DNA from 3 places in the Dietzia psychralcaliphila genome. Region 2 is predicted to be linked to each of the others. Evidence: predicted binding sites of a transcription regulator. Region 2 holds the regulator's gene; each other region holds the start of a gene.
The links. The regulator LexA, encoded in region 2, represses DNA repair genes until DNA is damaged. The targets are predictions, from matches to a motif close to CGAACANNTGTTCG.

Region 1 (4,364 bases), 350 kb from region 2:
GCGGAGCAGGTCGGCTTCCGGTCCCGGTCGTCGGGATGATCGCGGTGGTGGGCGCACGACGGGGATTCACCGTGAAGAGCCAGCCCACCGACGGCACCGTGGCGGTGGTTCCCCGGCGTCGAATCCGGCGGTTTCTCACGTCGCAACCGCAGCGACTGGGACTACGCGAGATCGACGCGATCCACGAGGTCGCCAGGCGATCCACGACGTGGCACCGCTGAGCCCGAGTAGGGAAAGGGTCAGGCGAGGTGGGTGCGTTCGGCGCCTGGTGGGTTGGTGAGGTGGCCGTCGTCGGCGATGAGGCGGTCGAGGTGTTGTCGCCATCGGTGGTCGAGGATTCGGTCGCGTGCCTGGGCCAGTGGCCCGTGTGGGGTGGTGCGGTGTTCGTGTCCGGTCTCGGTGATGATGGTCAGTTCGCCGAGGGGTCCGGGTTTGTAGGCGCAGTGGCCGAAGGTCTTCTCGCGGTGGTGCTTGCGGCAGAGGCAGATCAGGTTCCACTCGGCGGTGGGTCCGCCCATCTCGGGGCGCAGGTGGTCGAAGGCGATGATGTGGTCAATTTCGCAGTCGTGGGCATCGACGGTGCATCCGGGGTGGCGGCAGGTCCCGTCACGGAGACGGATCCGCTCGGCCAGCGCAGGGGTGATGAAGTACTTGAGGACCGCGTCCGGTTTATCCAGCACGCCCGGCTGCGGGTCGATCAGTTCGAACCGCACCTTGGCCTCGCCGCCGGAGAGCAGTTCCTCGCACAGCCAGTCGAAGCTGGCGTAGGCGCCGTTGATGAACTGGACGCGGTTGGGCAGCCCCTGGGCGATGCTGTCGATGATCGAGATCCGGATGGGTTGTTCGGTGCCCCACGACGCACCCGGTCGCGGCCTGGCCGTGCCGGCGGCGGCGGGGTCGGCGTGACCTGAACAGTCAACGTGATCAGCGTGGTCGGCGTGGTCGGTGGCGTTCTCTGCGTCGTGCAGGGCCGTGCCGATGTCGTTGGTGTTCGGGTCCCCGAGCGCGCACAGGGCGTCGGCGCGTAGTTGGTCGCGGGTGCGGGGATGACCTGCCTCGGAGGCGGCGCGGGCGGCGGCCTCGATGCGGCGGCGCAGCTTCTCGGCGTCGCCGCTGGGCAGGGTGGCCCACATGTTGGTCATGCCGTCGCGGCCGGGGCGGAACCGGACGGTGCGCTGTTCGACGGCGGCGCCCACTGCGTCCTCGGCGGACCGGGGATCGTGGCGTTCTCTCGCTGCGTCGACCGCGGTGTCCAGGGCTGTGCGGCTGGGCCGGTGGCCCCCGTCCAGGTCCCGGGCCAGGGCGCCGACGATCTCCGATTCCACTGCCGCGATGATCTGGTCAGGGATCTCGGCCAGCCGGCAGGCGGTGTCGATGGCCAGTTGTTCGGGTAGCAGGCCCCGCTCGACGGCTTTGCGCAAAAGCGGAAGACGTGTGTGGATCTGCACGCCGGCGGTGACCAGACGCGCGGCGTGCCACCCGGTCAGGGACATGGCCGCGGTCAGGTGGTCACGAGCCCGATCGGCCGGGTCCAGGCGCGCGTAGGCAGGACGAGACTCGGCAGGACGAGAATCAGCGGGGCCGGAATCGCCAGGCTGCCGACCGGGGTCCGGCCCATGCGCCTCCCTGTCGAGCCGCCTCATCGCCTCGACCAGTAAGTGCGCGGCCTGCAGCCGGGTGGCCGCGGCCAGGTTCTGTGCCAGCGTGGCCGACCGCGCCACCTCGCTCAACGCCTCGGTGCCCAGGGCGTCGAGAGCCTCCGGCACGGCGCGCAGCGCCCCGAACGCCGCCGAGCTCGTCGTCGTCATCGTCGGATCCACCACCACACCCCCCCGCCACCCTCCTGCGTCGTTCATTGCTCGAACGTGTGTACTAGCTTACCGGCGGTCGATCAGTCGCGCAAGTGTTCGAATTCCGACCATGGTGGCGGGGTCGCTGTCAGGAGGGTGGTGCCTCTGTCTCGAGTGCGCGGGATCGCCAGTGCAGGAACGCCAGGCCCGTCCACGAGACCAGGACGGTAACCGCCACCGCGAGCTGCGCCGTGAACAGATGCTCGGCGGGGTAGATCACGCCGGTGAGGTAGTGGTCGATGAACCCGGACGAGGGCAGCATCTCCTGTCCGGCGCGGGCGCGGCCCCAGTTCTCCACATGGGTGAGCGGGCAGTCCCAGCCCACCGTGGCGATCCCCAGTCCGTAAGCCGCGGTGGCCAGGTGCGGCCAGAACGCCCATCGCCATCGCCACGCGAGGAAACCGCCCACCACCAGGTACACGAGGAAGGCGGCGTGGAGCACCATCGCAGCGTCCGCGATCAGCCGGTACCCCATGGCTCCAGGGTGCCAGCCGGGGCGGGAGGCAGGGTGCCAGCCGGAGCGGGAGACGCAAGTGGCCCGAAAGACGCGGCCTCTGCTACGGTGTCCGGCATGTCGATCGCTCGCGCTTATTGGCGCTTTATGTGGGCTCCGGGTGGAGCCCGCGCCGCGAGCGCACGCGTCCGCTAGCCGGACGTCCCGACACCCGGAGCCCAGAGGCGGTGACCACCATGGTCGCCGCCTCCCGCCATTTCCAGCGGCGGATCCGGGTGCACGGAACTGGCACCACGAGGATCACGGCACCCGGCCCGCCACCACCGAGAACCCAGGAGTGCACTGCCGTGACCATCACCGCCGAGAACCCCACCCAGACCGCCGACCGCCGCGTCCTGTCCTACTCCGCGCTACCGACCCCCAACGAGATCTTGGGCGAGCAACCGTTGGGCGAGGCCCGAGAGGCTCTGGTCGAGCGCAGTCGCACCGAGATCGCCGACGTGCTGGCCGGCCGCGACGACCGGTTGCTCGTGGTGGTGGGGCCCTGCTCGGTCCACGACCCCGAGGCCGCGCTCGACTACGCAGGTCGCCTCGCCACCCTCGCCGAGGAGGTCTCGGAGGACCTGCTGATCGTCATGCGTGTCTACTTCGAGAAGCCGCGCACCACTGTGGGGTGGAAGGGCCTGATCAACGACCCCGCGCTGGACGGCAGCTACGACATCCCGCGCGGACTGCGCACCGCCCGCAAGCTCCTGTTGGACGTGCTCGACCTGGGTCTGCCCGTGGGCTGCGAGTTCCTCGAGCCGACCAGCCCGCAGTACATCGCCGACGCCGTCTCCTGGGGCGCGATCGGGGCGCGGACCACAGAGAGCCAGGTGCACCGCCAGTTGGTCTCCGGACTGTCCATGCCGGTGGGCTTCAAGAACGGGACCGACGGCGAGGTGCAGGTCGCGGTGGACGGGTGTCGCTCCGCGGCGTCCCGGCACGTCTTCTTCGGCACCGACGCGGAGGGACGGGCCTCGGTGGTGGAGACGGCCGGCAACACGGACTGCCATGTGATCCTGCGCGGCGGCTCCGGCGGACCCAACCACGACACCGGGTCGGTCGCGTCTGCCGTCGCCTCCGTCGCCAAGGTCGGGCTGCCCGGTCTGGTCATGGTCGACGCCAGCCACGCCAACTCGGGCAAGTCACACGAGCGTCAGGCCGAGGTCGTGTCCGAGCTCGCCGCGCGGATCGGGGCGGGGGAGCAGGGGATCTCCGGGGTGATGATCGAGAGCTTCATCGAGGCCGGTGCCCAGTCCGTCGAGGCCGCGGAGCTGGTCTACGGAAAGTCGGTCACCGACGCCTGCATCGATTGGGATACCACCGAGGACGGCGTGCGCGCGCTCGCCGCAGGGGTGCGCGGCGGTCGGCGGGCTGAGTAAGGGGGACCTCGGGTGAGGGGGCTTCGCGCGGTAACCTATGCCGAGTGGATGCCTCCTCCCCCCTGTACTCGCTGTACGAGTCGCGACTCCGATCGTCGCTCGAGGGTGCCCGGCTCCCACGGCATATCGCGGTGATGGCCGACGGCAACCGTCGTTGGGCCAAGGAGGCCGGGTTCGCGGACGTGGCGCACGGGCACCGGGCCGGGGCGGTCAAGATCGCCGAGATGCTGGGCTGGTGCGACGAGCTGGGCGTGGACGTGGCCACCATCTATCTGCTCAGTACAGAGAACCTCGGTCGCGATGCAGAGGAGCTGGACGAGCTGCTGCAGATCATCGCCGACGTGGTGGACGAGATCACCGGCCCGGACAAGAACTGGGACGTCCGGATAGTCGGGCGGCTCGAGGTGCTGCCGGACTGGCTGGCGGAACGGCTCCGCCACGCCGAGCGCGCGAGCACCGGGCGTCGGGGGGTCAAGGTCAATGTCGCCGTGGGCTACGGAGGCCGGCAGGAGATCGCCGACGCGACCCGCGAGCTCGTCGCCCAGCTGATCGACGAGGGCCGGACCGGGCGCGAACTGGTCGACGGCATCACCGTGGAGGCCATCGGCGAGCACCTCTACACCTCCGGCCAGCCCG
Region 2 (4,364 bases):
CTCACGGAGGGCGATGATCTCGCTCTCGAAATCCGCGGCCGAACTGAATTGCTTGTAGACGGACGCGAAGCGCAGGTAGGCGACCTCGTCGAGATCCTGGAGCGGGCCCAGGATCGCGAGACCGATTTCGTGCGCGGGAACCTCTGACGCCCCGCCCGCCCTGACGGCGTCCTCGACCTGTTGTGCCAGACGCCGGAGAGCGTCTTCCTCCACCGCCCGACCCTGGCACGCGCGTCTGACGCCGCGAACCACCTTGTCGCGGCTGAAGCTCTCGGTGACGCCGCTGCGCTTGAGCACGGTCAACAACGGAGTCTCGAGGGTCGTGAACCGGTGTCCGCATTCAGGGCACTCGCGTCGACGTCTGATCGCCTGCCCTTCGTCGACCGACCGCGAGTCGATCACCCGGGAGTCCTCGTGGTGACATATGGGGCAGTACATTCCAGCTTCGCCATTCGTCGACCGGCTCCGCACGTGTCCGCCGGCAGTAGCCGACAGCGGTACGGGGGCGACGGGTCGCCGTCCCGGGATCATTCTAGAAGGCGATGCCATAGGTCACGCGTAGGCGGGCCCGCCCAGGAGTGCCAGCGCCAGCAGCATCAGGACCCCGAACACGATTCCGCAGACCAACAGAGCCCACGTGGGGACGTCGTCGACCACCGGCGCATTCGTCCGCACTTCGCCGCCGCAGGCTCTGACCTGGTCCGCCGACGCGGGTCGGACGAGCACCCGACGACCGGGTGCCACCGATCGTGTGGACAGCTGACGTCCACGGTCGAGGGTCCGCGTGGTGTGACGGATGTGCGTGTCGCGGCGGGACCGCAGCCCGGACGCGGCGGGCCGGTCGTGGTCGGTCGCGCAGACCTCCGTCCAGTGCATCGACGGACGCGCCTGTGACTGCATCTCCAGAACGGACATGAAAACTCCCAACTCGATATGGTGTGCGAAGTTCGTTCGCACGCCCGTGTGCATTTGTGTGCACATCTGTTCGAACTCGAACCTGACTAGAGTTGTATCACGCGGGTCCGACAGAGTCGACATTCCAGAGGATATTTCTTCGAACACCTGTGTGGCGCGGACGGTCCGCGGGAAGTAGGGTGTACACAGATAGAGACGTCGAACACCCATTCGCCGAAGGGACCCACACATGCCCAAGCCCGACTTCGAGGCCCTGACGCCTCGTCAGAAGAGCGTTCTGTTGCATATCCACGACACGGTCAAGGACCGGGGCTACCCCCCGAGCATCCGCGAGATCGGTGACGCCGTCGGTCTGCAGTCGACCTCCTCTGTCGCACACCAGTTGCGGACACTGGAGAAGAAGGGCTTCCTGACCCGGGATCCTCACAAGCCGCGGGCTGTCGACGTCCACGGCGTCCCGGGGCAGCGGTCCCGGGGACGGCGCGCACCTGCTCAGGAGGAGCCGCGGCCCAGTGGGGCGGTCGAGCCGGTATACGTTCCCGTACTGGGCCGCATCGCGGCCGGCGGGCCGATCCTGGCCGAGCAGGCGGTGGAGGAGGTCTTCCCACTCCCGTCGGATCTGGTGGGTTCCGGCGACCTGTTCATGCTCCGAGTGGTCGGTGAGTCGATGATCGACGCCGCCATCTGTGACGGCGACTACGTGGTGGTACGTCGGCAGAACGTGGCGGACAACGGAGACATCGTGGCGGCGATGATCGACGGGGAGGCAACCGTCAAGACCTTCCGCAGGGACGCGAGCGGGGTGTGGCTCCTGCCCCACAACCCGTCGTTCAGTCCGATTCCCGGGGAGCACGCGACGATCCTGGGGAAGGTCGTCACCGTCTTCCGCAAGCTCTGACCCCGCGCGGAGTCGGTGTCGTCTGACCTCGTGACAGGGTCAGGCGACACCGTCGTGCGAACTGCCGGTGCGGTACTCCCCTAGCTCTCCGGCCACGGAGGAGGGCAGCCGGACCACGATCCGGGTGCCGTCCTGCGTGTGTTGCTCGTCCACCACTGCGCCCTCTGCGTGCACACGGGAGACCACGTCACCCCGGGTGAAGGGGATCTCGAGCGTCACCTGCGTGTCCCCGGAGGCGACAACCCGCATGATCCGTTCGAGGAGCTCGTCGAAGCCTTCTCCCGTCGCCGCCGAGACGAAGACCGCGTCCGGGAGGGCGTGATGTAGTTCGGTCAGCACGACGGGGTCCGCCACATCGATCTTGTTGATCACCACGAGCTCGCGCGGACTCTCAGCGTTCTGTTCCTCGACGACATCGTTGATGACGGTGCGGACGGCCTCGATCTGGCGCAGCGGGAAGGCGTCCGACCCGTCCACCACGTGCAGGAGCAGCTCGGAATCGACGACCTCCTCCAGCGTCGAACGGAAGGCCTCGACGAGCTGCGTCGGGAGGTGTCGGACGAACCCGACGGTGTCGGTGAAGACCACGGTGCGCCCGTCCGGGAGCTCGGCCCGCCGGGTGGTGGGGTCGAGGGTGGCGAACAGCGCGTTCTGGACCAGAACGCCGGCACCGGTGAGGCGGTTGAGCAGACTGGACTTGCCGGCGTTCGTGTACCCGGCGATAGCGATCGAGGGCACCGGGGTGGCGCGCCGGCGGTGCCGCTTGGTGTCCCGGGCCTGCTTCATGCCCTTGATCTCCCGACGCAGCCTGGCCGTGCGCTCCCGGATACGGCGGCGATCCGTCTCGATCTTCGTCTCACCGGGACCGCGGAGACCGACGCCCCCGTTGCTGCCCGCCCGGCCACCCGCCTGCCTGGAGAGTGCCTCGCCCCAGCCGCGTAGGCGCGGCAACATGTACTCCATCTGCGCCAGGGAGACCTGGGCCTTGCCCTCACGGCTGGTCGCGTGTTGGGCGAAGATGTCGAGGATCAACGCGGTGCGGTCGATGACCTTGACGTTGACGACCTTCTCCAGGGCGATCAGCTGACCGGGAGTGAGCTCACCGTCACAAATCACCGTGTCGGCGCCGGTCGCGTCGATCACGTCCTTCAGCGTCTTGGCCTTGCCCGAGCCGATGTAGGTGGCGGCGTCGGGCTTGTCGCGGCGCTGGATCAGCGCATCGCACACCTCCGAGCCGGCCGTCTCGGCGAGCTGGGCCAATTCGGCCATCGCGGCCTCTGCCTGTGCTGCGGATCCCTCGGTCCAGACCCCTACGAGGACGACCCGCTCCAGCCGGAGTTGGCGGTACTCGGCGTCGTTGACGTCCTGGAGCTCGGTCGACAATCCGGCGACGCGGCGCAGCGAGGAGCGCTCCTCGAGCTGGAAGTCGCCGACCGAAGGATCATGGTCTCGTGTGGCCCGGTCAGGGGCGGTGTCATCGGTAGTCATTCACCGGCATCATCTCATAATTCCGATCGCGACGCCTCCGGGCGAGGAGTTGCGCCCGAGCGCCGGAACCACCCCTCAGCGACGATCGCGGAGGGCCCCGTCAGTGCGGAACCGCCCTCGGTCAGGGACACCTCGATCTCTCCCCCGGGCACTTCCACCACCACCTCGCCCATGGCCTCGCCGGCATCGGCGAGGGCGGCGACGGCGGTGGCGACGATTCCCGTACCGCAGGACATCGTCTCCCCTGATCCACGTTCGTGGACTCGCATCGACACCCGCCCGTCGGTGAGCGGTGTGGCGATCTCCACGTTGACCCCCCCGGGGAAGAACCCGGTGTCGTACACCGGGGCTTCGTGCACCGGCAGGTCACGCAGCGCCGCGGCTCCCAACCCCGGGACGATGCATGCGAGGTGGGGGTTGCCCATGTCGACGGCGAGGCCGGCGTACACCCGACCACCCAGGTCGACGGAGGAGACCCCGAGGAGTCCGGGCTCCCCCATGTCGACCCGGACCACGGCGTGGTTCCCGTCGTGCTCGAGGATCTCGGCGGGCCGTGGTCCGGAACGCGTGCCGATGGGGATCCGGCCGACCCCTGCCCGCCCGGTCGACACCAGGGCGTGGGCGAAGACCCTCACCCCGTTCCCACACATCTCCGCGGTCGAACCGTCCGCATTGCGGTAGTCCATGAACCAGTCGTCGTCGTCCACACCCTCCGGCAGGACGGTGAGAACACCCCGTTCCACCAGGGCTCCCGCGGTTGCGATCCGGAGCACGCCGTCGGCGCCGATCCCGGCGCGTCTGTCGCAGAGGGCGCGCACCAGATTCTCGTCGAGATCCACCTCGGCGTTGTCGTCAGGCAGTATCACGAAGTCGTTGAGCGTTCCGTGACCCTTGATAAAGGCGAGACCGTCCTGCGGCGCGGTCAGGGGGGCGGGGTTCATGGCCACAGATCCTAGCCAACTCGGCGACCCGTTCCACCCTGCGGAAAGCCCGGATGATCCCTCGACAGGGGAGCACTAGAGTCGGGAGCGAGAACGGTCCCCTATGTGAGGAGCACATCGAT
Region 3 (4,364 bases), 1.4 Mb from region 2:
TGACCTCGCTGGAAGGCGTCGGCGGCGGCAACTCGCCCACGTTCGACGAGATCCGGGCCAAGATCGAGGGCCGCTACACCACGGCGCTCGGCAAGCAGGAGCTCGCGGAGGCCACGGGGGCCCCGTCCACCGCGCAGCTCGACGCCGCCGCGTTCACGCGCGAGTCGGAGGGCAAGTCCAAGCTCGAGCAGATCCGTGCGTCCATGGGGCTGACCGGTGGCGGCGCCGCCGTCGAGGGCGCCGGGGCAGGTGCCACCACGGACCGCCAGCTGACCGAGGGTGCCGGAGCCGACGGTTCCGCTGACGCGGCGACGCCCACCGAGGCGGGATCCCCGGGCCCCACCCCCCAGGACACGGGGACCCCGGAGCCGGGCCCCTCCGATCTCTCCGGACCCACGCTCCCCCGCGACACCCGGGAATAAGAGGTTCGCGCGCGGCGGGGCGGCGAACTATTGTCGTTGCGTCACCGTCACGGGCCAGTTCGACGGTCGCATCCCGTTCCGCTCGACCTAGGAGCCCCGTGTCCGACCGCCGCTCGTCCTCCGCCTCCCGCTCGTTCGCGCCGACGCTGTCCCGAGTGCTCACCCCGGCGCTCGCGCCAGTCCTGGCCTTCGGGCTGATCGGCGGTATGGCCGCGCCGGTCGCCGCACAGTCACTGCCGGGCTCGTCGGGCTCGTCGGGCAATATCGGTTCGATCAACCAGGTCGGGGGCAGCGTCGACCCGTCCAGCGCTGGCGCTGGTTCCGCGACCATCGGTTCGACCGGGTCCACCGGGACGGAGTCGCTGGCGGGCCTGGGGACGCTGCCGTCGCTCGGCACCGGATCGCAGAACACGCTGGCCACCCCGCCGATCGGGATGGAGTCCGAGCCGGTCACGGTCTCAGAGGTCCGCCACAAGGAGATCGGTGACCCACGCGTGGCTGGCGGCGACACGCGCTTCGAGCGCTGGTGGATCGCGTCCGAGTCCATGAACCGTGTCCTGCCGGTGGAGATCTGGCGGCCCACGTCCAACGCCCCGGCACCGATGCTCTACCTCCTCGACGGCGTCGACTCGCCGTCCCCCAGCGGGTGGCTCCTGCCGGGCCACGTCCAGGACGCCTTCGCCGGCGAGCACGTCACCCTGGTCATGCCGGCGCGCGCCGACGGCTCCCTCCACGCGGACTGGCAGAACGACGACCCGATCCTGAGCCGCAACAAGTGGCAGACCTTCCTCACCGAGGAGCTCCCCCCGCTGCTCGAATCGGGCGAGCTGCCGTTCACCGGCAAGCGGGGTATCGCCGGACTGTCTATGGGTGCGGCGAGCGCCGTCACCCTGGCCGAACACCGCCCGGACCTGTACTCCGCCGTCGGAGCGATCGCCGGCTGCTACACCGCGCGCGACGACCTCGGATTCGTCCTGGCCAAGATCGTCACCGAGACCCGCGGCGGGAACATCGCGAACCTGTGGGGTCCGCGGACCGACCCCGCCTACGCGCAGAACGACGGGTTGCTCCACGCCGAGAAGCTGCGCGGCAAGACCCTGTACCTCGCCACAGCGACGGGTATGCCCGATGCCACCGAGTGGGACCGCAACGGCCGCGACCTGCTCCGGTTCTCCCAGGGCACCGGGCTGGAGATCGCCACCCACGCGTGCACCGTCGCCATGGACCGGCGCCTCGACGAGCTGGGCATCCCCGCCCGGGTCGACTACCTGCCCACCGGCCTGCACAACTGGGATAATTTCGGCCGTTTCATCGCCCCGATGCGCGATACGCTGATGCCGGCGCTGCGCTGACACCTCCCCCGGCGCCTCTCTCATCGCGAGGAGACGCCATGACCACCACTCCCACGGCCTCCGGATACCTCGACGACTCGGGAGCCGTCGTGTTCTCCCGCCGCCTGCCCATGTCCCGCGAGGAGGCGTGGGCCGCCGTCACCGACCCGGCCCGCACCGCTCGGTGGATCGGCCCGTGGTCGGGCGACCCGGCGTCCGGCACCGTCCAGCTCACGATGACCGCCGAGGGGGGCGACCCCGTCGACGGGGTCGAGGTGGTGACCTGTGAGGCGCCGGGACTCCTCGTCGTCAGGACCGGACCGGGCGGGTGGCTGCTCACCGTCCGTGTCGAGGGCGACGACGACGAGGCCGCCATCTCCCTGGAACAGGACATCGCAGACGCCGAGTCCGCGTCTTCCATCGGTCCCGGGTGGGAGTACTACCTGGACCGGTTGGTCGAGGCCGAGGCGGGCCGGGATCCGGACGCACTGAACTTCGAGCCGGATTACTACCCCGGCCTCGCAGAGCACTACCGGGCGTTGCTCGGCGGGTGAGCGGTCCGGAGCGGCTCGCTTCGCTCCCTGCCTTTCATCCCCATCCCCTTCGCCTTCTCCATCCCCTCCGCCATCCCCGTCCCCTTCGCCATCCCCATCCCCATCCCCGTCCCTGACACCGCAGCCCCGCCGCCCCGGCCGCCCCGGCCGCCCCGGCCGCCCCGGCCGCCCCTGCTGCCCCCGCTGCCCCCGCTGCCCCCGCCGCCCCGACCGCATAGACCGTGGTCAGAGCGCTGTGTCGTACCTCGTTGCTAGTGTTGCGCTATCGAACACACGAGCGATTATATGGGCATCGGGGAGGAGTGAGGCGGATGCCGGCAGAACACGGTTCGGGGATCGCGGCGGCCGGTCTGGCCGCCCTCGACGCCCTCCGCACAGAGAACCGAGCCGCTGCCGCCCGCCTGCAGGCCTGCCACGATCTCCTGGAATTGTGCGAGGAGGAGCAGTTCGCCCGAGACGTCGAGGCCGGCTACTACGACCCCGACGGGCCGGAGCGCCCGCGCGACCACGCGGTGCTCGACCCCTTCGACGTCGCTTGCGCGGAACTGGTCGCCACGTACGGCGTTCATCACCACCGTGCGTCGGCGATGCTCACGCTGGCCCGGGATCTCGTCATCCGCTTCCCGGGGATCGTCGAGGCAATGGGGTCCGGCCTCCTGGACGAGCGCACGGCAGGGATGCTCGTCCGGCAGATGCGGACGGTCGACCACTCCGTCCTGGACGCCGTGCACCGCCTGGTTGTGGACTGGCTCCTGGACGCCATCGAATCCGGCGAGCGGCCCGGCCGCAACGCGATCCTGGCCAAGACCGACAGCATCATCGCGGCCTTCGACCCGGAAGGGGTCCTGGCCCGGTGTGCCGCCGCGGCGCGTGAGCGTCGGGTCAGCGTCCGGCGCGGGGTGGACGGCATGGCCGAGCTCCGTGCGCACCTCACCTCTACCGAGGCGTCCGCGATCCACGACGTGCTCGAGGACACCGCCAGGGAGCGGTTCGATCGCGAGAAGGAGGCCCGAATCGAGGCCGTCCGCAACGGCACCGGGCCGGCGTACGACCCGCATGCCCGTTCCCGTCAGCAGCACCGCGCGGACGCACTCGTCGACGCGATCCTCGGTACCGGCGACCAGGACGACGGAGCCGGTGACCAGCGCGACGGTACAGGCCGGCCCGGAGCCTCCCCGGCGCCGCAGATCCGACCGATCATCACGATCCTGGCACCGCGCGGACCGGGCGAGGAGCCGGAGGTCTACCTCCCCCGGGGTGGGCCGGCGTCGATCGACGCACTCATCGCACTGCTCGCTCGCAGCGTCGGGGCCCACATCTCGCTACCCGATCCCGAGGCAGGGGCCGCGGACTCCGCCGGCGGCGCGCGCCGCTACCGGATCAGCGCCGAACTGGCCCGCCGGATCCGTCTTCGCGACGGCACCTGCCGACACCCCGGTTGTTCGGTACCCGCTGACGATTGCGACATCGATCATGCCGTCCCCTTCGACCACTCCGACCCGGGCCGGGGCGGACAGACCATCGAGGCCAACCTCATGTGCCTGTGTCGGCGCCACCACAGGTTCAAGACCTTCCACACCTGGTACTACCAGCTCCTGCGGGACGGATCACTGACCATCGTCACCGAGAGTGGCCACACCATCACCACTCACCCCGACGGCCCCCTGGCCCGGTGGCGGGACCGGACGAGACTCGGATCCGAGGCGCCTCCCGAACCCGGCTCCGCCACGCGACCCTGGCTCCGACCCCGGCCCCTCAGTACCCACTGGTACCGGCGTGCGTGTCGGATCGCCGCAGAACGCCGCGGGAACTCGGCCGCGGCTCAGGACGACGGGCCAGACGACTACGACCACGACCCCCCGCCGTTCTGACGCCCTGACGGCGCACGTCAGCGGTGCTTGAGCAGAACCGCCCGGATCCCTTCGTGGAATCCGTCGCGCAGGCGTACCCGCTGGGCCTCGGTCAGGGTGAACTCGTTGAGCATCTGGCACGCGAACTGCAGGAGCGGGCGGTCCACCGCCGGCGGCAGGACACCCCCGGAGAGCAGATGCGCCTGG

Region 1: the regulator LexA is predicted to act here: its motif matches at 1,861-1,874, upstream of A6048_RS10755 (HNH endonuclease signature motif containing protein).
Region 3: the regulator LexA is predicted to act here: its motif matches at 2,574-2,587, upstream of A6048_RS15490 (HNH endonuclease signature motif containing protein).

The regions. Positions count from the first base shown of each region.
Region 1 is NZ_CP015453.1:2,335,198-2,339,561, reverse strand. Features, by position in the region: gene A6048_RS18790 (nuclease-related domain-containing protein) at 1-39, shown strand, start outside; gene A6048_RS18665 (hypothetical protein) at 72-221, shown strand; gene A6048_RS10755 (HNH endonuclease signature motif containing protein) at 240-1,808, opposite strand; gene A6048_RS10750 (DUF2784 domain-containing protein) at 1,939-2,325, opposite strand; gene A6048_RS10745 (3-deoxy-7-phosphoheptulonate synthase) at 2,652-3,728, shown strand; gene A6048_RS10740 (isoprenyl transferase) at 3,773-4,364, shown strand, end outside.
Region 2 is NZ_CP015453.1:1,983,830-1,988,193, forward strand. Features, by position in the region: gene nrdR (transcriptional regulator NrdR) at 1-438, opposite strand, end outside; gene A6048_RS09075 (hypothetical protein) at 553-915, opposite strand; gene lexA (transcriptional repressor LexA) at 1,145-1,813, shown strand; gene hflX (GTPase HflX) at 1,853-3,301, opposite strand; gene dapF (diaminopimelate epimerase) at 3,316-4,242, opposite strand; gene A6048_RS09095 (malate synthase G) at 4,363-4,364, shown strand, end outside.
Region 3 is NZ_CP015453.1:3,353,916-3,358,279, forward strand. Features, by position in the region: gene A6048_RS15475 (PspA/IM30 family protein) at 1-422, shown strand, start outside; gene A6048_RS15480 (alpha/beta hydrolase) at 521-1,774, shown strand; gene A6048_RS15485 (SRPBCC domain-containing protein) at 1,813-2,307, shown strand; gene A6048_RS15490 (HNH endonuclease signature motif containing protein) at 2,619-4,178, shown strand; gene A6048_RS15495 (NYN domain-containing protein) at 4,196-4,364, opposite strand, start outside.